Regions from separate parts of the Streptomyces sp. NPDC048254 genome, predicted to be linked through region 1. Evidence: riboswitches for the same ligand, from Rfam matches in the RefSeq annotation. Region 1 holds a riboswitch; each other region holds the start of a gene.
What was found. Region 1 has a riboswitch for cyclic di-AMP ahead of ACGFZQ_RS05565 (transglycosylase SLT domain-containing protein). Riboswitches for the same ligand answer to the same signal wherever they lie in the genome.

Region 2: linked by a shared signal. The riboswitch ahead of ACGFZQ_RS49065 (C40 family peptidase) and the one ahead of ACGFZQ_RS05565 (transglycosylase SLT domain-containing protein) in region 1 are both predicted to bind cyclic di-AMP.
Region 3: linked by a shared signal. The riboswitch ahead of ACGFZQ_RS11965 (peptidoglycan DD-metalloendopeptidase family protein) and the one ahead of ACGFZQ_RS05565 (transglycosylase SLT domain-containing protein) in region 1 are both predicted to bind cyclic di-AMP.
Region 4: linked by a shared signal. The riboswitch ahead of ACGFZQ_RS27495 (transglycosylase family protein) and the one ahead of ACGFZQ_RS05565 (transglycosylase SLT domain-containing protein) in region 1 are both predicted to bind cyclic di-AMP.

What each region holds. Positions count from the first base shown of each region.
Region 1 covers NZ_JBICZJ010000002.1:88,030-95,608, forward strand. Annotated here, with positions in the region: gene ACGFZQ_RS05560 (HAD family hydrolase) at 1-554, shown strand, start outside; gene ACGFZQ_RS05565 (transglycosylase SLT domain-containing protein) at 564-1,052, opposite strand; cyclic di-AMP (ydaO/yuaA leader) riboswitch at 1,058-1,254, opposite strand; gene ACGFZQ_RS05570 (CocE/NonD family hydrolase) at 1,926-2,237, opposite strand; gene ACGFZQ_RS05575 (polyprenyl synthetase family protein) at 2,824-3,831, shown strand; gene ACGFZQ_RS05580 (CHRD domain-containing protein) at 4,001-4,963, shown strand; gene ACGFZQ_RS05585 (outer membrane lipoprotein carrier protein LolA) at 5,224-6,450, shown strand; gene ACGFZQ_RS05590 (ABC transporter ATP-binding protein) at 6,507-7,535, shown strand; gene ACGFZQ_RS05595 (ABC transporter permease) at 7,522-7,579, shown strand, end outside.
Region 2 covers NZ_JBICZJ010000032.1:30,096-37,674, reverse strand. Annotated here, with positions in the region: gene ACGFZQ_RS49100 (phosphotriesterase) at 1-384, shown strand, start outside; gene ACGFZQ_RS49095 (RidA family protein) at 381-890, shown strand; gene ACGFZQ_RS49090 (hypothetical protein) at 1,012-1,821, opposite strand; gene ACGFZQ_RS49085 (8-amino-7-oxononanoate synthase) at 2,673-3,800, shown strand; gene ACGFZQ_RS49080 (DUF397 domain-containing protein) at 3,860-4,087, opposite strand; gene ACGFZQ_RS49075 (helix-turn-helix domain-containing protein) at 4,097-4,957, opposite strand; gene ACGFZQ_RS49070 (ATP-binding protein) at 5,170-5,628, shown strand; gene ACGFZQ_RS49065 (C40 family peptidase) at 5,662-6,135, opposite strand; cyclic di-AMP (ydaO/yuaA leader) riboswitch at 6,139-6,352, opposite strand; gene ACGFZQ_RS49060 (hypothetical protein) at 6,684-6,992, opposite strand; gene ACGFZQ_RS49055 (ATP-dependent Clp protease proteolytic subunit) at 7,000-7,579, opposite strand, start outside.
Region 3 covers NZ_JBICZJ010000003.1:505,653-513,231, forward strand. Annotated here, with positions in the region: gene ACGFZQ_RS11960 (alpha-galactosidase) at 1-952, shown strand, start outside; cyclic di-AMP (ydaO/yuaA leader) riboswitch at 1,260-1,420, shown strand; gene ACGFZQ_RS11965 (peptidoglycan DD-metalloendopeptidase family protein) at 1,425-2,387, shown strand; gene ACGFZQ_RS11970 (SGNH/GDSL hydrolase family protein) at 2,626-3,411, shown strand; gene ACGFZQ_RS11975 (TetR/AcrR family transcriptional regulator) at 3,475-4,077, opposite strand; gene ACGFZQ_RS11980 (GNAT family N-acetyltransferase) at 4,120-4,638, opposite strand; gene ACGFZQ_RS11985 (helix-turn-helix domain-containing protein) at 4,637-5,239, shown strand; gene ACGFZQ_RS11990 (Glu/Leu/Phe/Val dehydrogenase dimerization domain-containing protein) at 5,309-6,487, opposite strand; gene ACGFZQ_RS11995 (MBL fold metallo-hydrolase) at 6,628-7,579, shown strand, end outside.
Region 4 covers NZ_JBICZJ010000010.1:148,530-156,108, forward strand. Annotated here, with positions in the region: gene ACGFZQ_RS27465 (tetratricopeptide repeat protein) at 1-273, shown strand, start outside; gene tnpA (IS200/IS605 family transposase) at 342-758, opposite strand; partial or broken gene ACGFZQ_RS27475 (helix-turn-helix domain-containing protein) at 786-1,082, shown strand; gene ACGFZQ_RS27480 (hypothetical protein) at 1,088-1,285, shown strand; gene ACGFZQ_RS27485 (cytochrome P450) at 1,282-2,592, shown strand; gene ACGFZQ_RS27490 (transglycosylase family protein) at 2,813-3,835, shown strand; cyclic di-AMP (ydaO/yuaA leader) riboswitch at 4,029-4,200, shown strand; gene ACGFZQ_RS27495 (transglycosylase family protein) at 4,204-4,887, shown strand; gene eno (phosphopyruvate hydratase) at 5,275-6,561, shown strand; gene ACGFZQ_RS27505 (septum formation initiator family protein) at 6,679-7,155, shown strand; gene ACGFZQ_RS27510 (DUF501 domain-containing protein) at 7,185-7,579, shown strand, end outside.

The sequences.
Region 1 (7,579 bases):
GGTCGGTCACCCTGGACCGGGAACTGGCGGAGACCGCCCTCGGCAAGATCGAGGCCGAGGTCGGGCAGGTGTATGCGGCGGTCGACCAGGACGGCGTCGACGGGCTCACGCTCATCGAGCCGGGCTATCTGATGCCCCACCCCACGCTTCCCGCGCTGCGGGTCGGCCGGCGCGACGACCTGTGGTGCGCGCCCATCAGCAAGGTGCTGCTGCGCCACCACACCCTGTCCGACGACGAACTGGCGGCGACCGCGCGCGCGGTGGTGGGATCGCTGGCGACGGTCACCATGTCGGGCCCGGGAACCGTCGAACTCCAGCCGTGCGGGGTGACCAAGGCGACCGGCCTGGCGCTGGCCGCCGACCATCTGGGACTGAGCCCCGAACAGGCCGTCGCCTTCGGGGACATGCCCAACGACATCCCCATGTTCGACTGGGCGTCCCACGGGGTGGCCATGGCCAACGCCCATCCCGAACTCAAGACGGTGGCCGACGAGATCACCTTGTCGAACGAGGACGACGGCATCGCCGTCGTCCTCGAGAGACTCTTCGGCTGACGGCGCCGGTCAGTACGCGCCGTGCACGTTGTCCATCGAGCCGTACCGCGCGGCGGCGTAGTTGCAGGCGGCGGTGATGTTCGCGACCGGGTCGTAGATGTCGAACGACGTCCCGTCCACGTGGTAGGTCTTGAACGTCGGGTCGATCACCTGGAGCAGGCCCTTGGACGGGATGCCGGCGGCCGCGTTGGAGTCCCAGAGGTTGATGGCCTGCGGGTTGCCGGAGGACTCACGCATCACGTTGCGGTAGATGCCGTTGTAGCTGCCCGGGATGTGCTTCTCGGCCATGATCGCGAGCGACTCGCGGATCCAGCCGTCGAGGTTGTTCGGGTACCCGGCGAGCGTCGTCGAGGCCGTCGAGGTGGTGGAGGTGGCGGCGGAAGCGGCCGTCGCCCCGATGAGCGGGAGGGCGAGAACGGCGGCGCCGGTGCCGGCGATGGCGAGCGTGCGGATGATGCGGTTACGGCGGGGACAGCGGTGCTGAGCGGCAGCAGACATGGCGTGGTTCCTCTCCGTCGCCTGCGAGGTGAGCTGTCGGGTTCGGGCCCGGGGAGTGCCCGGCCGCGCCCGCCCTGAGGCGAGGCGACTTAACCCCTAGCCGTTCCGGTACGACGTCCGTCGGTGACGTCGGTCGCCCGGTCCGGCGACTTACCTGGTTTCCCCGCTCCTGCCGTGCGAATGGACTCGTCGATGGGTCACGACGGGCGGCGGCAGGATTCGGCGTCCGCCCGGCGAGCGGGAACGTATGCGAGAGCACATGTCCGGAACAAGTACCTGATTCACACAACACACCGATTGACCTTGATCTGAGTAGTATGGGGCACTTGATCCTTTGCGGCTGCCAAGCCCCAACTCGCCCACAGGGAAAGGAAAGAAAGGGTCGCCTTACCGTCCCTATGGCACTCCGGGCCACGTGACCCACTTCACGAAACGGCAATTGCGGCGAATCGGACAAGAGGGATTTACGAAATCCGTCTTTCCGGGCATCGGTGGAAAAGCGTCTAGCTGCCATTCGCGTGGATTGCCTTGATTGGGATGGGGGGAGTGACCCACGCCACAGGCAATTCACGAGATTGTCCGAATTGCCTCATTCGGTGGAATTCCGGCTCGGTCGGGGGCGAGTCGGTGGGATCCGATCGGGTGTGGGTCGGCAGCGGATTCTGTGCATCCGCTTCATCCGGTTGGGCGCCTCTCCGGTGTGCCCTCGTGAACTCCGCACGGTCCGGCTACGCGCGCGTGCCGCTGATCGTGCGCGGTGAGGAAGTGGAGGCCCGGCGGCTTCGTTCGCTCGGGAGCCTCGAAGGCCATCGGGCGGCCGAAGGCCCAGGAGTGCGCCAGGAGTTCACACGTGACGGGCGTACGTGATTCCGGTCACGTCGGCGGAGGGGGCGGCGGGCTCACCGACCCGGCGGCGGGCAAGGTGGCCGTCCACGCGTGCGTGTCCACCGTGAGGGCGGAACCTCCGCCGTACCGCGCGTCGTTGTCATGGTGGCCGTCCGTGGAGCGGGCCACGGCGACCGCCTTGAGCGGCTCGGGCGCGAGGGCCGCCGTCCGGAGGAAGATGCAGCCGTCCCAGGAGACGCCGGCCCTGCCGGCGCTCGCGTTGCACCGGGGCCGCACTGTCGGCCGCTCGACGGTCGCGGGCCCGCCCCGCCCGTCGCCCGAGACGTGCCCGTGACGCATGGGGCCGCGAGTCGGGGAGGTGGGCGCGAGCTGCGTGCATGGGCGGTCTCGTCCGCCGGTGGACACCACGCGCGCGTGCGCGTGAAGGCGACGTTCGGAAGACGAAGGGCGTGCGGAGGTCCTCATGCGTGATCTCGTAGGGGATGAGGATGGAGATGGGGATGGCGGTATGGGCACGGATCGGCGCGATGTGCCCCCGTCGGCTTTGGCGGGCGGCGAAGGGGGTACCTCCGGGCAGGTGATGTCGGGCGGAGAGGGTGTGACCGTCCATGGCCGGTGGCCTGTCGGACGGTCCGGCGTCCGATTGGGTGACGGCGCTGGTCCGGGACGCGGTTCACGCCTCGGTCGGGGACACGGCTTACACCCCGGTTCGCGACAACTGTCGGTACTTCCTGTTAAGTCATTGGATGTCAGATCGTATCGGCTGATCAAAAACATACCGGTCGTGATCCGATAGCGCCCGGGGTGTAACGGTGGGCGCCCTCGGTGATCGAAACCTGACCGGATACGCTGACTTGAGTGATGGCAGCGACCTATCGACAAACCGTGTAATCGCCAGTGGACACCAGCAGACAGGAGACCCCTCGTGACCGTCGGGCCGTTCGGGCTGAGCGTGCGGGACCAGGCTCTGGAAGCCGATGTCCAGGCCGGATTGACGGCTGTCGAAGAGGGCTTGCTCGAAGCCACCAAAAGTGAGGTCCCGTTCATCACGGAAGCCGCGCAGCACCTCGTGCGGGCCGGCGGGAAGCGGTTCCGGCCGCTGCTGGTGATGCTGGCCGCGCAGTTCGGTGACCCGTACGCGCCGGGCGTCGTGCCGTCGGCCGTGGTCGTCGAGCTGACCCACCTCGCCACGCTGTACCACGACGACGTCATGGACGAGGCGGCCGTGCGGCGCGGGGTCGACAGCGCCAACACCCGCTGGGGCAACTCGGTCGCCGTCCTCACCGGTGACTTCCTCTTCGCCCGCGCCTCGCAGATCCTCGCCGATCTCGGGCCCGAGGCGGTGCGGGTCCAGGCCCTCGCGTTCGAACGGTTGGTGACGGGCCAGATCCTGGAGACGGCGGGGCCGTCGGACGGGCGTGACCCGGTCGACCACTACCTCGACGTGCTCGGCGGCAAGACCGGCTCGCTGGTGGCGGTCTCCTGCCGCTTCGGCGCGATGATGTCAGGCGCCGACGAGACGGTCGTGGACGTCCTCACCCAGTACGGCGAACGCCTCGGTGTCGCCTTCCAGCTCGCCGACGACGTCCTGGACATCGCCTCCGACTCCCACGAGTCCGGCAAGACCCCGGGGACCGACCTCCGCGAGGGCATCCCCACGCTTCCGGTGCTACGGCTGCGGGAGCGGGCGGCGCGGCTGGGGCTGGCCGAGGACGTCGCACTGTGCGAGCTGCTGGACTCCGACCTCACGGATGACGCGCGGCACGCGGAGGCCCTGACGGCCCTGCGGGCGCATCCGGCGCTGGAGCAGGCGCGCCGGGACACCGTCCGGTACGCGGAGGAGGCTCGGGCCGCACTGGCCCCGCTGACCGAATGCGACGCGAAGGTGACGCTCCTGGAGCTGTGCGACGCGGTGGTGCACCGGGCGGGATAGTCCCCTGCCCGTTCTGCCGACTCGGTTTCCCGAGGGATCGAGCCCAAGAAGGACTCCTTGTGGCGCACGTCACATGGCTGGACTGAGTCCAATCTAGGATCCGTTCCGTACTCCTCCCCAGAAGCTGACGCAGGGGGCGTCGGCTGACACAGGGGGAGAAAACGGAATCATGGTCATCAATGCAACGCGCCGCAAGAGCCTCGTCGCCGCAGCCGTCACCGTGACCGCTCTCGGCGGTGCCGCCGTCCCGGCATCCGCCGTCACCAGCCACAGCTCGGCCCGGCTCGGCTCCATCAGTCACAACTCCACCGGCTCCGCCCGCTCCGTCGTCCTCGTCGCCAGTCTGCGCGGCGCCAGCGAGGTGCCCGTCGCCGGTGGGCCCGCCGTCGGGGACAAGGACGGCGTGGCGCTGGAGTTCATCCAGGTCAAGGGGGACAAGGTGACCGTCGCCGTGACCTGGCGCGGCACCGGCAGGCCGACCGACCTGCACATCCACCAGGGCGCCAAGGGCACCAACGGCGGGGTGAAGATCGGCTTCGGGAAGCTGCTGAAGAAGGCCAAGGGCCACAGTGTCACCGGCAGCGTCAAGGTCACCGACAAGGCCCTGCTCAAACAGCTCACCACCGACCCCGGCGCCTTCTACGCCAACCTGCACACCGCCGAGTTCCCGGGCGGGGCGGTCCGCGGCCAGCTGCACGCCGTCACCACCGTCACCGACCTCAGGGGCGGCGGCCTCCAGGCCTCCGTCATCACCGGCAAGCAGATCTACGAGTGCAAGGCGGCCGACGGCGGCGGCTACGCCTTCGCCCAGCGTGACGTCAGCGCCAAGCTCGGCGCCGGCATCCGGCACTCCTTCGTCGCACCCGGCTCCGGCACCCCGCAGTGGGTCGCCCCCGACGGCAGCGCGGTCACCGGAACCGTCCTGACCAAGACGCCGAACGGCGACGGCAACATCCCCGAGCTGGACCTCAGGACCACCCGGTCGGGCAAGAAGCACGGCCTGCTCGCCCACACCGGCGAGATCCTGCGCCTGAACACCGTCGGCGGCGTCGCCCCGGCCGGCTCCTGCACCCCGGGCGTCGTCGTCGGCGTCCCCTACCGGGCCGACTACGTGTTCGTGCGGCAACACTGAGTGAACAGGCCACGTGACAGCAAGTGACAGGAGGCGCCTTCGCCGCACGACCCCTACGGGTCGGGGGAGGTGCCTCCACCCTTGTGTCATACCGCAGGCGTACGCGGAGTTGGCTCCCGGGTCTGACGCTTCAGACGCCCCGATTTGGTGAGATGGAAACCACGGAAATCACCACCGCTCACCGATTCGGGTGAGAATGGCGGCTCAGGGTGGGAACACGTGCGAGCACAGCCGCCGCCGACGACGGAGGTAAGGCACACATGGCACCGTACGAAACCGAGGACAGCACGGGGGCCGCGCAGGCCGACGACGAGCTGCGCGCCGAGCGGCGGCGCAAGGCCGCGCGATACGTCGTCCCGGTCGCGGTCATGGGGGTGGCCGCGGCCACGATCGGGCTGGTTCCGGCGCTCGCCGACTCCGGCGACCCCAACCTGCCGAAGATCACCGCTCAGGAACTCATCAACAAGATCGCCAAGTCGGACGTGCAGCAGCTGTCCGGCACGGTGAAGATCAGCACCGACCTCGGCCTGCCCGACCTCGGCGGTCTGGAGAGCGGCCTGATGTCCGGCGCGGCCCAGGGCGGCGACGGCTCGTCCGCCGACCCGTCGACCAAGCTCACCGAGCTGGCCTCCGGCACGCACACGCTGCGCGTGGCCGCCGACGGCCCCGAGAAGCAGAAGGTGTCGCTGCTGGAGAGCGGCGCCGAGTACAGCCTCATCCACAACGGCAAGGACGTGTGGGGCTACGACAGCAAGTCCAACGAGGTCTACCACTCCACCGCCGCCGACTCCGGCAAGGCCGAGCAGCACGAAGCCCCGGCCACGCCCAAGGACTTCGCCGACGAGGTCCTCAAGTCGGTCGACGACACCACGTCGGTGAAGGTCGACGGCACCGCCCAGGTGGCCGGCCGCGACGCCTACCGGCTCGTCATCAAGCCCAAGCAGTCCGGTACGACGGTCGGCGCGATCAGCATCGCGGTGGACGCCAAGACCGGTACCCCGCTGAAGTTCACGCTCACCCCGTCGAGCGGCGGCGCGGCCGTGATCGACGCCGGCTACACCCAGGTCAGCTTCGCCAAGCCGGCCGCCTCGACCTTCGACTTCACCCCGCCCAAGGGCGCCAAGGTCACCGAGGGCGACAGCCTCGACAAGGTGAACCGGGCCGACAAGGGCGACAAGATCACGAAGTCGCCCGGCAAGGACACTCCCGAGGAGCTCGGCAAGAACGGCTTCGACGTCCTCGGCAAGGGCTGGAACTCCATAGCCGTCCTGGACGGCGGCAGCAAGGGCGGGCTGCCCACCGACTCCGCCTCCGGCGGTGACCTCGGCGGCTTCCTCGGCTCGCTCGGCGACCCGGTCTCCGGCAAGTTCGGCAAGGGCACGGTCTTCTCCACCCGGCTGATCAACGCCCTGATCACGGACAACGGCAAGGTCTACGTCGGCGCGGTGGACAAGGCGGCGCTGGTGAAGGCGGCGAACGCGGGGTAGCAAGGGCGGGACGGGTACCCCGGTAGCCTGGGCCGCACGACGAATCGAGGGAGCCGATGGACCAACCGTCCGCCACGGAGCCGGAGTCGGAGGACCAGGACCAGGGCCAGGACGACCAGGGCCAGGACGGCCTGGGTCAACACGGCCCGGCACCCGCGAGCGTCATCGACACCCGCGGCCTCACCAAGCGCTACCGCGGCGGACAGCTCGCCGTGGACGGTCTCGACCTGACCGTCCCGGCGGGCAGCGTCTTCGGCTTCCTCGGTCCGAACGGCTCCGGCAAGACCACCACCATCCGCATGCTGATGGGCCTGATCACACCCACCTCGGGCACGGCCCGCGTCCTGGGCCGCCCGATGCCACGCGCCTCCCGCACCGTACTGCCCCAGGTCGGCGCCCTCATCGAGGGCCCGGCGCTGTACGGCTTCCTCTCCGGCCGTGACAATCTGCTGCGGTACGACGCCGCCGACCCGACCGCCGACCCCCGTACCCGGCGCACCCGCGTCGAGACCGCGCTGGACCGGGTGGGCCTGACGGCCGCGGCCGCGAAGAAGGCGAAGGCCTACTCCCTGGGCATGAAACAGCGCCTGGGGCTGGCCGCCGCACTGCTCCAGCCCCGCAAGCTGCTGGTCCTGGACGAGCCGACCAACGGCCTCGACCCGCAGGGCATGCGGGAGATCCGTTCCCTGGTGCGGGAGCTGGCCGGGGACGGCACGACCGTCTTTCTCTCCTCCCACCTCCTCGACGAGATCGAGCAGGTCTGCACCCACGCCGCCGTGATGGCGCAGGGCCGGCTGATCACCCAGGGCGCGGTGGCCGACCTGGCGGCCGGGGCCCGCGGCCGGCTCGTGGTGACCACTCCGGACACCGGCGAAGCGGCCCGGGTGCTCAAGGAACAGGGCGTCCCGGATGTCGTCACCGCCGAGGACCGGGTCACCGGCGAGCCGCCCGAGCGAGACCTCGCCGAGGTCAACGCGGCGCTCGTCGCGGCGGGCGTGCGCGTACGCGGCTTCACACTCGAACGGGCCTCGCTGGAGGACGCGTTCGTGGCGCTGACCGGGGAGGGCTTCGATGTCGCAGGCTGACGTGGCGGTCGTGGAACGAACGGCCGTACGGTCGAACCCGCTGT
Region 2 (7,579 bases), on a different contig from region 1:
CAGGGCATGCCGGCCGATCGCGTCGTGCTCAGCCACATGGACGAGGTCCTCGACCGCTCCTACCACCGAGACGCCGCCCAGACCGGAGCCGTCCTGGAGTACGACACCTTCGGTACCGACTTCTTCTACGGCAGCCCCGACCTACGCTCGCCCGCCGACCACGAACGCCTCGACATGGCCGAATGGCTGCTGTCGGAAGGACACACCGACCAGCTCGTGATCGGCTGCGACGTGTGGACACAGTCCCACCTCCTGCACAACGGAGGCTTCGGCTACGAGCACCTCTTCCGCCGTATCGCACCCGCTCTGGAACGCCAGGTCGGTTCCGAGGCCGTCCACCGCATCCTCGTCACCACTCCACGACGCCTGCTGGACCGCCCGTGAACGCCGGTGAGAACCTCGAGAGCGCCGAGATCCGCGCCGCCCGTCTCGGCCTGGAGATTCCCGACTTCCGTGATCCCCCGTACGGGGGCCGCTACGGCACCGTCAAGGCCTTCCACCGCAGCGGCCGCCTGCTCTTCCTCAGCGGGTACACCCCGGAAGACCGGACCGGCACCATCCTCCACCCCGGCCGGCTGGGCGACGACCTCACGCTCAGCCAGGGCCGGGAGGCCGCCCGTGCCGCCGCGATCAACGCTCTGGGAGGCATCCGGCTCGCCCTGGGCTCCCTCGACAGGGTCACCTCCATGGTCCGTGCCCTCTGCTTCGTCGTGTGCACCGCCGACTTCGAGGACGTCCACCAGGTCGCCTCCGGCGCCACCGACCTCCTCATCGAGGTCTTCGGTCCCCGCGCAGGCGTGGCAGGCCGCGCCACGATCGGAGTGATGCAACTGGCCCGTCGGAACTGTTTCGAGCTGTGGCTCACAGCAGAGACCGACGACACGGATTGATCCTCCTGGGGAGGCTCACGGCGCACCTGGATCCCGGTGCTGCGCACTCTCAGCCCCGGGAGAGCCTCCCGGCCGGGCTCGCCGACGAGGTGCACGCCCTGCTCCCGCGTCTGGCCCTGGCCTACGCGCTCAGCGCCGCCATCTGCCCTACGGCGCCGGTCCCGGCTGGTACGACCTGCTTGCCGCGGCCGGCTGGGGCGACACGCCGGTCGGGGCCACCGCTCGGCGCTGCGCCGAGACGCCTCAGCAGGTGGGGACCTTCGATGCTGGGTATGGCGGTGGGCACGATGTGCGCGATGGCCTGCTCGTCCGTGGCGTTGCTGGCCCAGCCGGTCACCCAGCGCACCCGTCGCCGGCTGGTGGTCAGACTCTGGAGATGGTCCAGGACCTCGTGGCTGAAGGCCGCGCCGTCGATCCGCACCAGCAGTTTCGACCACAGCGGCAGCGGGAGCTGCCGAAACGCCGAGGCCAGGACGTTCTTGTGGTCGTCGACATCGTTCGGTGGCGCGTTGCCGGGCCGCAGCAGCATGGCGACGCACTCACGGGTGTTGGCCACCCCCGCCCCCAGCGGCATGTGACCGAAGCTGCCCTTGAAGGTGCCCGCCGCGCCTTCCTTGCGGCTGGTGCAGGTCACGATGGCCGCATCCAGGTCCAGGACGTACCAGCCGGTCAGCTCCCGGCCGCACACCCGGATCCAGGGGAAACCGCCGGGCCGCAGGGCGAGCAGCGTCCACACCACGCGGCGTATCGCGGCACGGGCGCGTTCCACCCTGGCTGCGACCGGGGTGTCGATCGCGGCCAGGGCGCGGCGCAGGGTGCTGTCCGAAACCGGCCGCTCGAACACCGCACGCCAGTGGTACTGGAGTTGCTCGGCCTGAAGGACGTTCGTCGCGCCGCGCACGATCGCACAGGCCAGCTGGACCAGCGCCATGCCCCGGTCCCGCCGGCCCGGCGCCCTTCGGCAACGCCGCACTCAGCGCGGCGGCCAAGCCGGTGCGGCCGGCGACCTTCCGCAGCAGCACCACGCCCGCGTGGCCGATCAGGTTCTTGCCGTCGGCCCGCACGGCAAGCCGGTGATCCCATTCGGTAACCTGCACCTGTTGGGTGGCTCTTCTCCGCGACGTTCTTGATCTCAGCAGTCAGATCATCGCAGGTGGGAGGCACCCTTCTCCTGTCGGGACGTCAGATCACTTTCATAGCTGAATACATGAGGTTGACGCTGCACGTGTTCATGGATGACGGGGCGGGGCCCTCGCGCCGCCGACGCCTTCAGTGATCTCCTCGCCAAGGCGTACATCCTCGACGACGACGGCCTTGACGCTGGACCACGGTGTCACTGGGCGGGGCAGTTCGCGGCGTACATTCCGACGGGATCGGCCGGCGGGGGAGTGAGGCAGCTCCGGGGGCTCCGACGGCGACGGCCCGTCGTCCGGCTCCCGGGGGACCGAAGCGCCCTGTGGTCAGGGCATCGGCATCCGTGCGCTGTGCACCTACAGTCTGGGGCGTCGGTTCGCAGCCGCAGTGGGTTGAGCGCGGTGCCTGCCCGGCACCGGCTGCCGCCTTGCGAGCCCGGCCTGCCAGGCCTGTCAGTCCTACGCGGTGTGCGGCTGTCGGGGCGGCAACGGTGACCGTGAGAAACGATCTTCAGTCTAGGGTGTGATACAGCCCCTGACCTGTGTTGATCCTGTGCCTGATAATTCTGGGTGTGGGTATTGCCACACAGTGGGTGGCTGGTGGTCCCGCTAGGGTCTGTCCACTGCCTACAAATTCTCCGGAGGAGCCATGGCGTTCGGCTGGATCGACGAACAGGCGGAACTGCGCCGCCGCGCCGGACTGGTACGGACCCTGCGCCCCCGTCCCGCCGACTCGCCGCTGCTGGATCTGGCGAGCAACGACTATCTGGGCCTCGCCCACCACCCGGAGGTCGCCGAGGGCGCGGCCGGGGCGGCCCGGACCTGGGGCGGCGGCTCCACCGGCTCCCGGCTGGTCACCGGCACCACCGAACTCCACACCGAGCTGGAGCGCGAGCTGGCCGAATTCTGCGGGTTCGAGGCGGCCCTGGTCTTCTCCTCCGGCTACGCCGCCAACCTCGCCGCCGTCACCACCCTCGGCCCGCACGGCTCCCTGATCGTCTCCGACGCCCTCAACCACGCCTCCCTGATCGACGGCTGCCGGCTGGCCCGGGGCGCCACCCAGGTCGTCGGACACGCCGACCCGGACGCCGTGCGCAAGGCGCTCGGCACCCATGAGGGACCCGCGGTCCTCGTCTCCGACACGGTGTTCTCGGTGGACGGCGACGCGGCACCGCTGGCCGCCCTGGCCGCGGCCTGCCGGGAGCGCGGCGCCGGGCTGCTCGTGGACGACGCCCACGGGCTCGGGGTCCTCGGGGACGGCGGGCGGGGCGCGCCGCAGGCGGCCGGGCTGTCCGGCGCCGAGGACGTGGTGGTCACGGCGACCCTGTCCAAGTCGCTGGGCAGCCAGGGCGGGGCCGTGCTCGGCCCGGCCCGGGTGATCGACCATCTGGTGAACGCGGCCCGGACCTTCATCTTCGACACCGGCCTGGCCCCCGCCGCGGCGGGCGCGGCCCTGGCGGCGCTACGGCTGCTGCGCCGTGAGCCCGAACGTGCGGTGCGGGCCCGTGAGGTGGCCGCGGAGCTGCACGCACGGCTGACCGCCGCGGGTCTGGAAGCGGTGCGTCCGGACGCCGCGGTGGTCTCCGTGCGGGCCCCGTCCCCGGAGGGGGCCGTGCGCTGGGCGGCCGACTGCCGTACGGCAGGCCTGGCCGTGGGCTGTTTCCGTCCGCCGTCCGTGCCGGACGGCATCTCACGGCTCAGGCTGACCGCCCGGGCGGACCTCTCCGGGGCCGAGATCGAACGCGCTGTACAGGTGATCGGTGAGACACGACCATGAGTCGGCGTGACACGGCCGGGTCCTGACCGAATGCGGATACGGAGTCGGTTACGGGCTGATCAGCCGGTGAGCGCCGACACGAAACCCACCCAGCTCTCGGGGGAGAAGAGCAGCGCGGGTCCGGCCGGATCCTTGGAGTCGCGCACGGCGAGCAGTCCGGTCAGCCGACCGGAGCGCGGCCGTGCCGTCTCCACGCAGTTGTTCGCTCCGGTGCTGTAGCTGCTGCGCAGCCACCGCAGTCCGTGCAGATCAGCACTTGAAGGTACGTTCCGAGGCAGTGCAGTCATGGTGCCTCCTTACGCGCCGTCACCTATCCCGGCGATGTAATCCAACGAGTCCTCGGGCGAAAGGGCGTGGACCTGAAGGGCGTTGAAGGCCTCCGCGTAGGCCTGGAGGTCTTCTTTCCGTTCGAGGTAGAGGCTACTCGTCAACTGGTCGAGAACAACCACATCCAGATCAGAAGTGCTCGGAAATAAGAAGATTACGAAAGGCCCGGTGATGCCGATATGGGCCCCGGCCGAGAACGGCAGCACCTGGAGCCGTACCTGGGGCAGCCGGGCCGCCTCCACCAGCCGCTCCAGCTGTCGGGCCATCACGCCGGGGCCGCCGACCTCCCGGCGCAGCACCGCCTCGTCAAGCACCGCGCTGAGCTCCAGCGGCGGATGGTTGCGCAGGACGTCCTGCCTGGCCAGACGCACTTTCACGAGGGCGTCCAGGGCCTCCTCGTCGAGCCCGTCGACGGCCGCCCGGGTCACGGCACGCGCGTACTCGGGGGTCTGCAGCAGCCCCGGTACGACCGAGGTCTCCAGCGTGCGCATCGCGCTGGCCTGCGACTCCAGACTGATGAAATCCCGGTAGGTGGGCGGCAGTACCCCACGATAGGCGTGCCACCAGTGGTGCCGCCCGGCGGTGTCCTCCGACCCCGCCAACACCAGCAGCAACTCGCGCAGTTGCCCCTCGATCACGCCGTAGGCGTCGAGGAGTAACCGCACATCGGCCGGTTTCACACCGCTGGCACCGGTCTCGATCCGGCTCACTTTCGACTGATGCCAGCCCACCAGACGGGCGGCCTCACCGCTCGTGAGGCCGGCGCCGGTGCGCAGTGTGCGCAGTTCGGCGCCCAGTTTCCGGCGGCGTACCGCGGGACCGTTCTGCATGGGCTACTCCTTACTCCTTCCGGGCCGCCCAAATACGCTCTGAGGTCGCAGAGTTCACCGCATCGAGCGACAGATATATGCATATCTTGGTGGATCGCTCCCCTGACCGCCCTGGTAATGGCAGTCTGACGAAGAAGCACCAGTCCGGGACCGTACTCGAACCATCCGCACCGTGTCGGGCTCCGGTCCCGTGGGAAAGGGACGACGTCGCCATGGCAGACCACCTGGAAGCATCCATCACTCTGCCGAGCGATCCCGCCTCGGTCTCCGCGGCCCGCTCCTATGTGCTGGGCATCCTCGCGGAATGGGGGCTGCCACCGGAGACGGAGACCGCGGACACCATCCGCCTCATCGTCTCCGAACTCGCCACCAACGCGGTGCAGCACACCTTCGGGCAGTCACCCACCTTCACGGTGGGACTCGTCCTCGACCGTGACGAACAGCTGCGCATCGGCGTCACGGACAGCCATCCGCGCTTCCCCAAGAGACTCCCGGCCGCGGTCCAGCAGGACAACGGGCGCGGCATGGTCATCATCCGCTGGCTCACCGCGGAGTGCGGCGGCAAGCTCCGGGTGCGCCCCACCCGGGAGGGCGGCAAGACCGTCTTCATCCAACTGCCCTGGGCAGTCCCGGCCGGCACGGTCACCGCCGCCGGCCAGCAGGAACCGTAGCCCCGAGTTCCCGCCGGCCGGCCGCTGGGTGGGTCAGCTGACCCGGCCGTACCAGACGCTCCGCGTCCAGATCTTCTGGAGCTTCACCACGTCCCCGGTCTTCGGGGCGTGCCAGATCTTTCCCTTCCCGGCGTAGATGCCGACGTGGTACACGCTGGAACCCGAGTGGAAGAAGACCAGGTCCCCGGCCTTGCGGTTGCCGGCCGAGATGTGACGGGTCTTGTTGTACTGCTGGGCCGCCGTACGCGGGAGCTTCTTGCCCGCCTTCTTGAACGAGTACAGCGTGAGCCCGGAGCAGTCGAACCGGTTCGGCCCGGTGGCACCCCACCTGTAGGGCGAGCCCTTCTTCGAGGCCGCGACCTGGAGTGCTTTCGTCCCCATCGTGGCGGCCGAGGCGTCGGAGGCGACACCCGGGATCACGATGGAGCCGCCCACGGCGGCGATGGTGAGCGCCGAGGCCGTGCCGGCCCGCGCCATCAGCGACGGGACACGATTGAGCGCAGTCATGCGCAACCCTTCGTCAGCCGCCTGTGAAGGATGACCTGTCGGATTCGGGCTGGCGAAGTTGCCCGGCCGCGTTGTCACGGCTTCACCCCAAGGGCTGCGCGGCCCGGTCATGGTGCGACCGTGCCGGCGACCCGTCGTGCTTGGGTCCTCCACTCCTGCCGATCCACTTCCGTCGACCGGGCATCCGTGCGGCGGCAGGACTCGGCGTCCGCCCGGATCGCCTCGCCGTTGTGGCGGGGGCTTGTCGTCAGACAGGGATCTTCACTCACGCCTGTCCGAAAATCCCAACGGAACCGGAGATTTGTGGGGTTACTCACCACCCACCCGTTCGGGTGGACAGCGCTGTGTTCGATTAGTCGTCAACTGCCCGACGTAGCCCCGGACCTGCGCCGAAGCCCTCCGCGGGTAGCTTTGAGCACGCACCTTGAGCGGCCCCGGCGGTCAGGTAAAACCACGCCATCCTCCGCCGAACGGCGGTAACTCCTTTGGGTCGTTTCAACTCCGGCCCGGCCGACCGGTGGACGCGTCGCTGCGGACTTCGCCGGGCGTCACCGTACGCAGTCGGGCGGGAGTGCGACGCGCGCGGTCCGGCGCTCACCGTCGAGCACCCGCAACGCCCGTGCCAGCGTGTCCCCGTGAAGCTCCGTCTCGCCCCGTCGATGCATCAGGGCGAGTGCGTCACGCAGCTCGGACGCGGCGCGCACCAGCGCCTGCGCGGCGCGCAGTCCACGATAGGTGTCCTCGTTCTGCGCCGGGTTGATACGGCCCAGCAGGTCGACCACGTCCAGATAACGGTCGATCAACTCGCCCTCGGCGCGGGTCAGCGCGGGCAGCGGAGGCAGCTCCGGTGGCAGCATCGGCCGCTCACCCCGCGTCCGGCAGGCCGAGCGAGGTCCTGCGGCTGGGTACGATCCGGTCCACCAGGCCGTACGCCAGTGCCGCCGGCGCGTCCAGCATCAGATCCCGCTCCAGGTCCTGGTTGACCTGGGCCGGTGTCCGCCCGGTGTGCCGGACGAGCAGCTCCTCGAGCAGTGCGCGGATCCGGTCCAACTCCGCCGCCTGGATGGCCAGATCACTCGGCTGGCCCTGTACCGGCTGCGGCAGCGACGGCTGCTGGAGCACGATGCGCGCACCCGGCAGCACGGACCGCTTGCCCGGCGTGCCCGCCGCGAGCAGCACCGCGGCCGACGCCCCGGCCTGCCCCAGGCAGATCGTCTCCACGTCGCAGGTGACGTACTGGACGGTGTCGTAGATCGCGGCCATCGCGCTGAACGAGCCGCCCGGCGAGTTGATGTACAGCGAGATGTCCCGCTCCGGAGCCGCGTGCTCCAGGTACATGAACTGCGCCATCACGTCGTTGGCCGAGATCTCGTCGACGGGCGCGCCGAGGAAGACGATCCGCTCCTCCAGCAGCTTCGAGTACGGATCCAGGGTGCGCGTCCCG
Region 3 (7,579 bases), on a different contig from region 1:
GTTCGGCATCTGGGTCGAGCCCGAGATGGTCAACGCGGACAGCGACCTGTACCGCGCGCACCCCGACTGGGTGCAGTACCAGCAGGGACGAAAGCGGACGGAACTGCGCAATCAGCTCGTCCTCAACCTCGCCCGCGAGGACGTCCAGGAGTACCTCTGGGAGCAGCTCGACACCCTGCTGTCCAGTGCCCCGATCGACTACGTCAAGTGGGACTTCAACCGCTGCTTCACCGACGCGGGCTGGCCCGGCGAGCCGTACCCGCAGCGGCTGTGGGTCGACCACGTCCGCGGGCTGTACGCCCTGCTCGACCGGATCCGGGCGGCCCACCCGAACGTCGCCATCGAGTCCTGCTCCGGCGGTGGCGGCCGGATCGACCTCGGCATCATGAGCCGTACCGACGAGGTGTGGACCTCCGACAACACCGACCCGCTGGACCGGCTCGCCATCCAGCACGGCTTCAGTCAGATCCACCCGGCCCGGGTGATGTCCGCCTGGGTCACCGACAGCCCGAACCACCAGCTCAACGGCCGGGTCAGCAGCTTGCGTTTCCGCTTCGTCAGCTCCATGGCCGGGGCGCTCGGCGTTGGCGGCGACCTCTCGCAGTGGACCGAGGAGGAGCTCGCCGAGGCCGGCCGCTGGGTGGAGCTCTACAAGGACATCAGGCCCCTGGTGCAGCGCGGCGACCAGTTCCGGCTGCGGCCGCCGGCCGGCGGGCTCAGCGCGGTGCAGTACACGCTCGGCGACGAGACCGTGGTCCTCGCCTGGCTCCAGGCGCAGAGCTACGGCGAGCCGATGCCGGCGCTGCGCCTGCGGGGCCTCGACCCGACGGCGTCGTACGAATGCCGTGAAACGGGTGAAGTGCATCGAGGTGCCGTTCTGTTGCACCACGGGCTGCGCACCGAGCTGCGCGGCGACCTGGATGCGACGGTTCTCCGGCTGCGTCGCATCTGAGCCTTCTGTCCGATATAGCGCCTTAATTGCAACTCCGTGCGGAATAAGGGGACGTGGCGTGACGTGCGTGAGGAGCGTCATATTCGTGACCGTCCGTCGCGCGTCATGTTCACGTAATTCCGGTGCTTTTCAAGGGGATTGGAGAAATGCGTAAGACGGGAATTCACGGAGGGTGACCGGGATTCCCGTAACGGATCAAGCGAAACTCGGACAGACGGAACCGACCGCTTGTTTACGTACGTCCTACTCGCTTACGTTCGCCACGCATCCGGACGGAACGCCGAATCCTGCCGCCGTCCGGAGTCCCCACACACACTCACCCGTGCCCGGCAGGAGCGGGGGACCCACCAGGTATGACCGCCTGTTCCGGTTCCCGGGACGGCTAGGGGTGCAGCCACGTCTTCCCGCGTGGCCGGGCAGCTCCAGCCCGAACCCGACAGCTCACCCCGCAGGCGCCGGAGAGGAATGCGTCATGCCCGCGAAGGGTAAGCACCGCCGCCCCAAGACCCAGCGTTTCACCCGCTCGATGGCCGTCGCCGGAACCGGTGGCGCCGCGCTGGCTCTGCCGCTCATGGGGGCCACCGGCGCCCACGCGCTCACCTCGCAGTCCGTTTCCGAAAAGGCCACGCAGTCGCTGCCGACCGTCGAGAAGACGGCTGCGCGAAAGGCCGCCGCCCAGAAGTCCGCCGTTCAGGATTCCGGCACCGGCGATTCCGCGCACCGCGTCTACACGGTGGTGCCCGGCGACTATCTCTCGAAGATCGCCCGCGAGCACAACGTCAACGGCGGCTGGCACCGGCTCTACGCCGACAACCGGCAGGCGGTCGGCGACAACCCCTCGCTGATCCACCCCGGTCTCAAGCTCACGCTCGGCGGCCGCCACGCCGCGACCACGGAGACCCCGACCTCGGACTCCTGGTCCGATACGCGGTCCCAGCCGCGGCCCGACTCGCAGTCCTCCGCCCCCTCCTCGTCGTCGTCCTCGAACACGGCCTTCTCCTCGGGCGCGTCGACGACGACCGCCTCCGGATTCACCCTCCCGGTCGCCGGGGGCACCGTCGGCACCGGCTACCACGTGGCCGGCGGCATGTGGTCCAGCGGCTACCACACCGGCGTCGACTTCGTCGTCCCGACCGGCACCCCGGTCAAGGCCGTCGGCGCGGGCACGGTCGTCACGGCGGGCTGGGGCGGTGCCTACGGCAACCAGGTCGTCATCAGGCTCGCCGACGGCTACTACGCGCAGTACGGCCACCTCTCCGCGCTCTCCGTCTCGGTCGGCCAGACCGTGACCGCGGGCCAGCAGGTCGGCCTCTCCGGTGCCACCGGCAACGTCACCGGCCCGCACCTCCACTTCGAGATCCGGACCACCCCCGACTACGGCTCCGACATCGACCCGGTCGGCTACCTCCGCTCCAAGGGCCTCGCCGTCGGCTGACCCTGAACCCCGCTGATCTGACACGCACTCCGAAGGCCGGACCCCCGATCCCCGGGTCCGGCCTTCGGGCGATCGACGCTTCAACACCACTGTTCGGAGGCTTATTCCTGGCTTGGTCGAGTATTTAGGCGTGTCTTATCTCACCGTTCGTCAAGCCCTTATTACGGTCGCGTAGGTCACAGTCGAAGGTGAATCATGGTCCGACGTGGCAGACGATTCGAAGAGTGACAATGCATCAGTGATCGGGTCGTACGTGGCGGTGGGGGACAGCTTCACCGAGGGCGTGGGCGACCCTGGCCCCGACGGGGCGTTCGTCGGCTGGGCGGACCGGTTCGCGGTTCTGCTGTCGGACCGGCAGCCCGAGGGCGACTTCGAGTACACCAACCTCGCGGTGCGCGGGAAACTGCTCGACCAGATCGTGGCGGACCAGGTGCCGCAGGCCCTGGAACTCGCCCCGGACCTGGTCTCCTTCTCCGCGGGCGGCAACGACATCATCCGCCCCGGCACCGATCCCGACGAGGTGGCCGAGCGGTTCGAGCGGGCCGTGGCCCAACTGACCGAGGCCGTCGGCACGGTTCTGGTGACCACCGGGTTCGACACCCGGGGCGTGCCCGTCCTCAAGCATCTGCGCGGCAAGATCGCCACCTACAACGGCCATGTCCGGGCCGTCGCCGACCGGTACGGCTGCCCGGTCCTCGACCTGTGGTCCCTGAAGACCGTGCAGGACCGGCGGGCCTGGGACGGCGACCGGCTGCACCTGTCTCCCGAGGGGCACACCCGCGTGGCGCTGCGGGCCGGCCAGGCGCTCGGCGTCGAGGTGCCGGCCGACCCGGACCAGCCGTGGCCGCCGCTGCCGCCCCGCGGCACTCTGGAGGTTCGCCGCGACGACGTGCACTGGGCCCGTGAGTACCTGGTGCCGTGGATCGGACGACGGCTGCGCGGCGAGTCGTCGGGCGACCACGTGACGGCCAAGGGAGCGCTCTCCCCGGACGACATCAAGATGCGGATCGCTTCCGTGGCCTGAGGGCGGGAAGAGCGCGTGAGGGGCGGCACGCGCGTAAGGGGCGGCAGCCTGGTGAGCCGCCCCTTACTGCTCCTCGGCCGGCCCCAGTTCGCGCGCCAGCGCCTCGTCGACCCACTCCTGCGCCCGGGAGCGCGACAGGGCGCCCGGATACGAGGTGAGCTGGACGGCGAGCCCGTCGAGCAGGGCGGTCAGCCGCAGCGCCGCGGCCGTGGGGTCGGGGCACCGGAACTCGCCGGCCGCCACCCCTTCGGCGATGACCTCCGCGATCGCCGCCTTCCACTGCTGGTCCAGCTTCTTGGTGACCTCCCGCAGGGCGGGCTCGCGCAGTGCCACCGCCCAGCCCTCGATCCACAGTCGCCAGCCCTTGGCCTGCCCGGTCGGCGCGTACCAGCGCACCGCCGCCCGCAGCCGGCGGGACGCCGACGTACCTCGGCCCAGCAGCTTGCGCAGATGCGTCAGGTCGTCCTCGGCGGCGTAGGCGAAGGCGGCGGCGACCAGCTTCTCCTTCGTCGAGAAGTGGTACAGCACCAGGGCGTTGCTCACCCCGAGGGCCGAGGCGACATCGGCGATCCGTACCGCCGCCACGCCCCGCGCCTCGATCTGCTCGATGGCGGCCCGCAGCAGTTCCTCCCGCCGCTCGGCCACACTCAACCGCACTCTCGCCACGCGGTCACCCTAATCGGTCGTACCCCCGCGCGCGGTGCCGTCTCAGGCCAGCGGCAGCCGCATGAGCGTGAGGTCCAGCCAGCGGCCGAACTTGGTGCCCACCTCCCGGACGGTGCCGGCATGCTCGAAACCGAACCGCTGGTGCAGCCGGACCGACGCGGTGTTCTCCGCCTCGATGCCCGCGATCACGATGTGGTGGCCGGCCGCGCGCGCCGCGGTGATGAGGGCGCCCAGCAGCGCCGAGCCGATGCCGAGTCCGTGCCGGTCCTCGCGGACGTAGACCGAGTCCTCCACGGTGTGCCGGTAGCCGTCCAGCTCCCGCCACGGCCCGTACACCGCGAATCCGGCCACCTCGCCGGCCACTTCGGCCACGAACGCCGAGCCGCGCGCCAGATGGACGGCGAGCCAGGCCGCTCCCTCGACGGGGGACTGCGGGGTCTCGGTCCACAGTGCCGTCGAGTGCTCGATCGCGTGGTTGCGGATCGCGCGCACGGCCTCCGTGTCACCGGGGCGGGCCGGGCGGACCGTCACCGTCCCGTCTCTCTCGTATATTGGATCCATGTCCAACATAGTAGATCCGTCGGCGGACTCCTTGGCGGCACGGATCGCGGCCCGCGTCCGCACCGAGCGGGAACGCCGTCGCTGGACCCTGGCGCAGCTCGCGGACGCGTCCGGTGTCTCCCCGGCGATGATCAGCCGGATCGAACGCGGCGAGAGCAGCCCCACCGCCGTCGTCCTCGGCAAGCTGTCCGCCGCGTTCCAGCTGAGCGTCGCGTCCCTGCTCACCCTCGCCGAAGGCGGCCAGGACACCATGGCCGAGACCGCGGGGGTGCGGCGCGGCGCCGAGGCGGCCGAGTGGCGCGACCCCGGCACCGGCTACCGGCGCCGCCAGATCACCGGACCGCGCTTCCCGGCGGAGATCGCCGAGATCCGCCTGCCCGCCGGAGCCCGGGTGCCCTACCCGGCCGCCGCCTTCGCCTTCGTACGACAGCTCGTCTGGGTCCTCGACGGCCATCTGACCTTCCACGACGGCGACACGGCCCACGAACTCGACGCCGGCGACACCGTCGAACTCGGCCCGCCCGCCGAGCGTGTCTTCGCCAACACCACGGACGCCGAGTGCCGTTACGCCGTCGTCCTCACCCGCGACGCACAGCCGTGAGTACGGCGCCTTCCCGCCGGCCCTCGTGGCCTCGCTCCAGGGCGCGGGCGCCGCTGAGCACCCGTCCCCTCAGCGGTACCAGCCGAACCGTTCCGTGATCACCGGCAGCCGGTCGCTCACCAGCGCGTGGGACGCGGCACGCGGGGTCGTGCCGTCGGAGTCCGCGCGATCCAGCATCAGCTCCACCAGGGCCCGCATCGAGCGGCGGGTGTGGGCGAACGCCTCGTCCGCGACCGGGCCGATGTCACCGAACAGGGTCCACCACCACCAGGCGTTGGTACCCGAGTTGACCACCACGTCCGGCAGCACGGTCACTCCGCGAGCCGCGAGCCGCTCCTCCGCCTCGGGCAGCACGGGCATGTTGGCCGCCTCCACGATCCAGCGCGCGGTGACCAGGTGCTCGTTGGCCGCGTCGACGACGTAGGACACCGCCGCCGGCACCAGCACCTCCGCGTCGGCGGACAGCCAGGCGTCGCCCGGCAGCTCGAGATCGCCGGGGCGCAGCACCGCGCGGTCGACGGTGCCGTACGCGTCCCGCGCGCGCAGCAGCGCCTCGACGTCCAGGCCCGCCGGGTTGGCGATCGTGCCCTTGACGTCGGCGACGGCCACTACCGTGAGCCCCGCGCGGGCGAGGAACCGCGCGGTGGCCCCGCCCATCGTGCCCAGCCCCTGCACCGCGACCCGCGTCCCCGGGTACGGCACCCCGGCCCGGTCCAGAGCGGTCAGCGCCGACTCGGCGACCCCGCAGCCGCCGACCAACTCGTCGAGACCGATCCCGTCCACCTCGATGGCGAAGGCGTCCGCCAGCCGGCGCCGGGCCGCCGCCTCGTCGTCCAGCAGCGGATACACGGCCTGGATCGAGGAGACCAGCCCCGCCTCGACGGCCGCCCGGTCCACCAGGTCCTGGGTGAGCCCGAGGTCCTCGCCGGTGGTCCAGAAGCTCTCGACATACGGCCGCATGGCACGCAGATAGCGGACCAGCAGGGCGTACGACCCCGGATCCTGCGGATCGCAGTCGATGCCCCCCTTGGCGCCGCCCAGGGGGATGTAGCGGCCCTCGGGGCTGTAGTGCAGGGCCTCCTTCATCGTCATGCCGCGCGCCAGCCCGGTGACCTCCTCCAGGGTGCAGCCCGGCCGCATCCGCAGACCGCCGCTGGCCACGCCCCGCACCAGGCGGTCGACGACCAGGAAGCCCTGCCGGCCGGTGATGTGGTCGGTCCAGACGAGAGACATCAGTGGAGCGGCCATGGTGGCTCCCGAGAGGTTCGTGAACGAGGGTGTTACTGAACAGTGGGTCAGTATCAGGAGCTGGGCGGCAGGGTGTCAACGCCGACCACCCGAGGGGCCGACCATAATGGAGGACCTCGGCCACACCACTGGAGGTACCCGTGTCCCCCCGTTTGCGTTCCCTGAGCTCCGGGCTGCGCGAGCTGCGGCCCGCTGCCTTCGGCGTGGACCCCAGCGGCGAGCGCATGGCCCGCATCCAGAGCTCACCGCACTTCAAGGGCGGTGTCTTCCAGAACCCCGGCGGTACCGCCCGCACCCGCCCCTCGGGCTCGATGCTGGACTTCGCGAAGATCTACTTCGAGAAGGAGCAGCGCGTCCGCCGCGCTCCCCGGGGCACCGTCCCGGTACACGCCACCACGGTCGCCGACCTCGCCCGGCCCGCCGCGAGCGGGCTGCGGGTGACCTGGATGGGGCACTCCAGCGTGCTCGCGGAGATCGACGGGCACCGCGTCCTGTTCGACCCCGTCTGGGGCGAGCGCTGCTCCCCGTTCCCGTTCGCCGGGCCCAAACGGCTGCACCCGGTGCCGCTGCCGCTGGCCGCGCTCGGCCCGGTCGACGTGGTGGTCATCTCGCACGACCACTACGACCACCTCGACCTGCCCACCATCAAGGCGCTGGCCGGCACGGACACCCTCTTCGCGGTGCCGCTCGGCGTCGGCGCCCACCTCGAACACTGGGGCGTCCCCGCCGACCGGCTGCGCGAGCTGGACTGGCACGAGGAGACCAAGGTCGGCGGGCTCACCCTGACGGCCACTCCCGCCCGTCACTTCTGCGGCCGGGGACTGCGCAACACCCAGCACACCCTGTGGGCGTCCTGGGTCGTCGCGGGCGAGCAGCACCGGATCTACCACAGCGGTGACACCGGCTACTTCGAGGGCTTCAAGGACATCGGCGCCGACCACGGGCCGTTCGACGTGACGATGATCCAGATCGGTGCGTACAGCGAGTTCTGGCCCGACATACACATGACGCCCGAGGAGGGCATGCGGGCCCACCTCGACCTGCAGGGCGGTGGCCCGCACGGGGTGCTGCTGCCGATCCACTGGGGCACCT
Region 4 (7,579 bases), on a different contig from region 1:
GACGTGTTGGTGGGGCCGGGGCGCATCCGTGAGGCCCATTTCTGGTACCAGCAGGCGTACGACACCGGCTTCGACCAGGCCGCCGCCAGCCTCGGAGGCCTGTTCCTCAACTGGGGTGACCCCAAAACCGCCGAATACTGGTTCCGCCTCGGTGTTGATCACGGAGACGCCCGTGTCATGAACGGTCTGGCGATCATGCTGGGCCGCACCGACGGGAACGAACCGGAGCGGGAGGAACTCCTTCGCCGAGCTGCCGCGAGCGGTTACCGGTGATCTTGTGTGAAAGCCCCGGCGTTCACGCCGGGGATGAAACGCATCTCAAGACTGCTCTGACCCGCAGGCTAGAGCGGACGTTTTTGCTGCTCGATGTACTGGCGGACGATTGCCAACGGTGCTCCGCCGCATGAGGCCGAGAAGTACGAGGGCGACCACAGATGCCCGTGCATGATGGCGCGGTTGACGCGGCCGGTGAATTCCTGGCGTATCCGGCGGGCGGAGACGCCCTTGAGGCTGTTGACCAGCTTCGAGATGGCGACCTTGGGCGGGTAGTGCACCAACAGGTGAACGTGATCGCGTTCGCCGTTGAACTCCTTCAGCTCCGCCTCGAAGTCCTCGCACACCTTGCGCATGATCTCTTCGCAGCGTGTCAGCATCTCGTCATTGAAGACTCCGCGTCGGTACTTCGTCACGAAGACCAAGTGCACATGCATCTCCGAAACAACATGCCTGCCTCGCCTGTAGTCGTTCTGCATACCCATGAGACCAATCGTAGTAGGATCTTGGTTGTGCAGCTCCGCTACAACTACCGGGCCTACCCGGACGCCCCGCAGCGCCGCGCGCTGGCCCAGGCGTTCGGGTGCGCCCGCGTGGTGTGGAACGACTGCCTGCGCGACCGCAAGGAAGCACACGCGGCCGGGCTGCCCTATGTGAAGTCGGCCGATCTGTCCCGGCTTCGCATCACCCAGGCCAAGCGCATCGAGGAACGCGCTTGGCTCGCCGAAGTGTCCGCCGTTGTCCTGCAGCAGTCCCTCCGGGACCTGGACACCGCCTACAAGAACTTTGAAGCCATCTCCGGAAGAAGGGGCGTGTGGAGGAGGCCGAGGAACTCTTCCGGGAGGCGGCCACCCTGGGAAGCGGAGACGCCGCGTTTCGGCTGGCCGACCTGCTGAAGGAGCGGGGGGACGAGAGCCAGGCCATGTGGTGGTACCGGAAGGCCGCTGAGCGGGGCGACTGCTTTGCCCAGAAGCTCCTGACCGAGCACGCACCCGATACCGTCAAGGAGTGACCCACCAGCCCGCCCCCGACGGCACCACCCACCCCGACGGCGCCCCCGCCCCCGACCTCTTCACCTGGGAGTTCGCCGCCGACCCCTATCCCGCCTACGCCTGGCTCCGGGAGCACGCACCCGTGCGTCGCACCCGGCTTCCCAGCGGGGTCGAGGCCTGGCTGGTCACCCGCTACGCCGACGCCCGGCAGGCGCTCGCCGACCCCCGGCTGTCCAAGAACCCGGCGCATCACGACGAGCCCGCGCACGCCAAGGGGAAGACCGGGATCCCCGGGGAGCGCGGGGCCGAGCTGATGACGCATCTGCTGAACATCGATCCGCCGGACCACACCCGGCTGCGGCGGCTGGTCAGCAAGGCGTTCACGCCGCGCCGGGTGGCCGAGTTCGCGCCCCGGGTGCAGGAGCTGACCGACCGGCTCATCGACGGGTTCGCGGACCGGGGCGAGGCCGACCTCATCCACGAGTTCGCCTTCCCGCTGCCCATCTACGCCATCTGCGACCTGCTGGGCGTCCCGCGCGAGGACCAGGACGACTTCCGGGACTGGGCCGGCATGATGCTGCGACACACAAAAGCAGCGCACGGCGGAGGGCCGCGGGGCGGGGTCGCGCGGTCCGTGAAGAAGATGCGCGGATATCTGGCCGAGCTGATCCACCGGAAGCGGGAGGCGCTGTCCGCCGAGCCGGCCCCCGGCGAGGACCTCATCTCCGGGCTCATCCGTGCCTCCGACCACGGCGAGCACCTCACCGAGAACGAGGCCGCCGCCATGGCCTTCATCCTGCTGTTCGCCGGCTTCGAGACGACCGTCAACCTCATCGGGAACGGGACGTACGCCCTGCTCACCCACCCGGAACAGCGCCGCCGCCTCCAGGACTCCCTGGCCGCGGGCGAGCACGGGCTGCTGGAGACCGGGGTGGAGGAACTCCTGCGCTACGACGGGCCGGTGGAGCTCGCCACCTGGCGGTTCGCCACCGAGCCGCTCGGTATCGGCGGGCAGCGCATCGCGGTCGGCGACCCGGTCCTCGTCGTACTCGCCGCCGCGGACCGGGACCCGGAGCGGTTCGCCGAGCCGGACACGCTCGACCTGGCACGGCGGGACAACCAGCACCTGGGCTACGGCCACGGCATCCACTACTGCCTCGGCGCCCCGCTCGCCCGCCTGGAGGGGCAGACCGCGCTCGCCACCCTCCTCACCCGCCTCCCGGACCTGCGACTCGCGGTGCCGGAGAGCGAGTTGCGCTGGCGCGGCGGCCTCATCATGCGCGGACTGCGCACGCTCCCCGTGCAGTTCACCCCCGCCGGCCGATGAGCAACACCGACACCCGCCTGGCCCCCCACCGACACCCGCCCGGCGCCCCGCACGGCCCTTCACCGGCAAAGATGACCAGCGTTCAAGTCTGTGATCTTCACGTGATCTGCGCGGCATTAACTTGTGACAAGTGATCGTCTGCCTATACGTTCACCCATCAGTGCGGCGCCCCAGCGGGACCCGTCGCGCCGGTCACCGCTGTCGCTCGAAAGGTTTCCGCATGCTCTCCGGGAACGGTCGTCACCGTCGCCCCCGTCAGGCTCCGGCTCTCCTCGTCGCGGCCGGCGTGACCGGCTCGGCCATCGCCATCCCGCTCCTCGGCGCGGCGAGCGCCAACGCGGCCGACGGCAACACCTGGGACAGGGTGGCCGAGTGTGAGAGCGGCGGCTCCTGGAGCATGGACACCGGCACCGGCTACTACGGCGGCCTGCAGATGTCCCAGGACGACTGGGACGAGTACGGCGGCCAGCAGTACGCCGGCACGCCGGACCAGGCGAGCCGTTCGCAGCAGATCGCGGTCGCCGAGAAGATCCTCGCCGACCAGGGCACCAAGCCCTGGCGGACCTGTGCGCTGATCGCCGGGCTCTCCTCGGACGACGCCTCGGTGAACGTCGACCCGGGCCTCGGCGGATCGGACGACGCGTCCGGCTCCTCCGACTCGTCCTCCGGGCTGTCGGATTCGTCCTCTTCATCTGGTTCATCGGATTCATCTGGTTCATCGGATTCGGGCTCGTCCGACTCCTCGTCGGATGCCTCGGGCGCCACGGACTCCGACTCCGCCACTCCGTCCCCGGGTGCGAGCGACGGCTCCGGCAAGGGCACCCCTGCCGACTCCACGAAGGCGGACAAGTCGGGATCCAAGGGCTCCGATGCCTCGAAGGTGAACGAGAACCCTGTCGTGCCCGAAGCCGACGACTCGGACAATTCCTGGCAGACGGGCAGTTCTTGGGATCTGGTCGACACGGGGGCCGTCGGCAGTGGCGGCAAGCACCGTGGCGGCTCGGCGGACGAAAGTGTGACAAACGGTCAGAGTGTGACTTCTTCCGGCCGTCATGCCTCCCGGGACGCCGGCACCTACACCGTCCGGGACGGTGACACTCTCGCCTCCATCGCCGACTCCCTTGGCCTCGACGGCGGATGGCGTGCGCTCTATGCCGCCAACAAGGCGGACATCGGTGCCGACCCGAATGACATCGCCCCCGGTCAGACCCTGAAACTCAGCAGCGAAACGGACGAAAAGTAGCGGGAGTTGACATCTCAGGTCGCCCTACTTGGCAGTTAAATGTCCGTTTTGGTGAAAGTGTGGGATGAGTCTCAGAAGCCCTGATCATCTTTGAAATTCACCTGATCGCCTGTTTACGGTCAAGGCCGCTCGTCACCACGAGCCCCGGCCGTCGCAACGCCGAGTCCTGCCAGCGACTCCCCGGGAACAGTCGTCGCGTCAAGCGCCGTAGGCAGGAGCGGGGGACCCAAGGTAAGTGCCGGGACCGGTAGTTGAGGCTGCCGTGTCCGGCTCGGGGTGAAGCCGCGCACCGTGAGGTGTGCGGCCGGGCAACTCAACCGGCCCGAACCCGACAGCTCACCTCGCAGGCGTCGGTGAGGGGATCCGTCATGCTGTTTTCCGGCAAGGGCAAGCACCGTCGTCCGTCCAAGGCCACCCGCGCCGCCGCACTCGCCGGTGTCACCGGTGTCGCCATCGCCGCACCGCTGATGGCCTCCGGCACCGCCTCCGCCGCCACCGCCTCCGAGTGGGACGCCGTCGCCCAGTGCGAGTCCGGCGGCAACTGGGCCATCAACACCGGCAACGGCTACTACGGCGGTCTGCAGTTCTCCGCCTCCACCTGGGCCGCGTACGGCGGCACCCAGTACGCCGCGCAGGCCAACCAGGCCGGCAAGGCGCAGCAGATCGCGGTCGCCGAGAAGGTCCTCGCCGCGCAGGGCAAGGGCGCCTGGCCGGTCTGCGGCACGGGCCTGTCCAGCGCCGCCTACACCGGCAGCAGCGCCGGCTCCTCCAGCTCCTCGTCGAGCGGCGGCACCAGCAGCCGTACGACCGACACGCAGGCCGCCTCCCGCTCCGCCGAGCGTCCGGCCGCCAAGAAGACCGTCACCACCCCGACCGGCAAGAAGGTCAAGAAGGGCGACGGCGAGTACAAGGTCGTCAAGGGCGACACGCTCAGCTCGATCGCCGAGAAGCACAAGGTCAAGGGCGGCTGGCAGGCGCTGTTCAAGCTGAACAAGGACATCGTCGACGACGCCGACTTCATCTACCCGGGCCAGCAGCTGCACCTGAAGTAGGTCTCAGGAGAGGCGCCGCGAGTACTACGCGGCGCCCAGCTGAACCACAGCGTCCACACAGCCGTGGTCCCCATAGTGAGGACCACGTGAGGGCCGCCCCCGTCCCCCACGGGCCCCCGCTCCGGTGCGTTCTCCCCCCGTACGCACCGGGGCGGGGTTTCTCTTTGCGGCCTCTCGCGGTCTTCTTCTTGACCCGCTCTTCTTCCGTTCTTCATCGGGACCCCCTTTGTTCCGCGCGTGAACAATGAGTACCGTCTGTGTGTCCACGGGTCGGTCGGTCGTGACGGCCGACGGCCCTGGGACGGTTAGGCTCTAGTCGCAAGGCTGAGCAAGGGCCGACAAGGTCCGCGTGCGCCCGCACAACCAGCGTCACATCCCAAGAAGGAGATGCTCGTGCCGTCCATCGACGTCGTCGTAGCCCGGGAAATCCTGGACTCCCGAGGCAACCCCACGGTCGAGGTCGAGGTCGGCCTCGACGACGGCAGCACGGGTCGTGCCGCCGTCCCGTCCGGCGCCTCCACCGGTGCCTTCGAGGCCATCGAGCTCCGTGACGGCGACCCCAACCGCTACCTCGGCAAGGGCGTCGAGAAGGCCGTCCTCGCCGTGATCGAGCAGATCGGCCCGGAGCTGGTCGGCTACGACGCCACCGAGCAGCGCCTGATCGACCAGGCGATGTTCGACCTGGACGCCACCGACAACAAGGGCTCGCTCGGCGCCAACGCCATCCTCGGCGTCTCCCTCGCCGTCGCGCACGCCGCCTCCGAGGCCAGCGACCTCCCCCTCTTCCGCTACCTGGGCGGCCCCAACGCGCACCTGCTGCCGGTGCCGATGATGAACATCCTCAACGGCGGCTCGCACGCGGACTCCAACGTGGACATCCAGGAGTTCATGATCGCCCCGATCGGCGCGGAGTCCTTCTCCGAGGCGCTGCGCTGGGGCGCCGAGGTCTACCACACCCTCAAGAAGGTCCTGAAGTCGAAGGGCCTGTCCACCGGCCTCGGCGACGAGGGCGGCTTCGCCCCGAACCTGGAGTCCAACCGCGCCGCGCTCGACCTCATCCTGGAGGCGATCAAGCAGGCCGGTTACGTCCCCGGTGAGCAGATCGCCCTTGCGCTCGACGTCGCCGCGTCCGAGTTCTACAAGGACGGCAAGTACGAGTTCGAGGGCAAGTCCCGCTCGGCCGCCGAGATGACCGAGTACTACGAGGAGCTCGTCTCCGCGTACCCGCTGGTCTCCATCGAGGACCCGCTGTTCGAGGACGACTGGGCCGGCTGGAAGGTCCTCACCGACAAGCTGGGCGACAAGGTCCAGATCGTCGGCGACGACCTCTTCGTCACCAACCCGGAGCGCCTGGCCCGCGGCATCGAGGACGGCGCCGCCAACGCCCTGCTCGTCAAGGTGAACCAGATCGGCTCGCTCACCGAGACCCTGGACGCCGTCGAGCTGGCCCAGCGCAACGGCTTCAAGTGCATGATGTCCCACCGCTCCGGCGAGACCGAGGACGTCACCATCGCCGACCTCGCCGTCGCCACCAACTGCGGCCAGATCAAGACCGGCGCCCCGGCCCGCTCCGAGCGCGTCGCCAAGTACAACCAGCTGCTGCGCATCGAGGAGATCCTCGACGACGCCGCGGTGTACGCCGGTCGCAGCGCCTTCCCGCGCTTCAAGGGCTGACCCGTCAGGGGCCGCTGACCCGTTAAGGGTCAAGGCTGCGCCAGTCGTACGTACGTCCCCGTACCGGTCCCGTACCGTGTGCGGGGACGTACGCGCGTGTGAACGGGAGGCGGGGACATGGCCGTGAAGGACCGGGACCGGTTCTCCACCGCGACCAGGCTGAAGCTGCTCGGCGAGCAGACGGCGGCCCGGGTCTACCGCTCCCAGACCAAGCGGCAGGCCCGCCGCTCCCGGCTCACCGGCCGCGCCGCGCTGCTCGCGATCGTGCTGTGCACGATGATCGTCGCGCTCGCCTATCCGATGCGGCAGTACGTCTCCCAGCGCGCCGAGATCGCCGACCAGGAACGCCAGCAGGAGCAGGCCCGGCAGCGGGTCGAGCAGCTGCGGGACGTCAAGGCCCGGTGGCAGGACGACGCGTACGCCGAGCAGCAGATCCGGGAGCGGCTGCACTACGTGATGCCGGGGGAGACGGGGTACATCGTGATCGACCCCGCTGCCGCCAAGCAGGCGCACGCCTACCTCGGGGCGGCCGACCGGCCCTGGTACGCGAACGTCTGGGACGGCGTCGACAAGTCCGACGCGTCCGACCAGTGAACCGACAGAAAGCCACACAGAACACAGTCATGCAAACGCCTCCGCCCTCCACTCCGCGCACCGAGCCGACCGACGCCGACGTCGAGGCCTTCAAGCAGCAGCTCGGGCGGCCGCCGCGCGGGCTGCGGGCGATCGCGCACCGGTGCCCGTGCGGGCAGCCGGACGTCGTGGAGACCGCGCCGCGGCTGCCGGACGGCACGCCGTTCCCGACGCTGTACTACCTGACGTGCCCCAAGGCCGCGTCCGCCATCGGCACCCTGGAGGCCAACGGCGTGATGAAGGAGATGACGGCGCGGCTGGAGAGCGACCCGGAGCTGGCGGCGGCGTACCGGGCCGCGCACGAGGACTACATCCGGCGCCGGGACGAGATCGAGGAGCTGACGGGGTTCCCGAGCGCCGGCGGGATGCCGGACCGGGTGAAGTG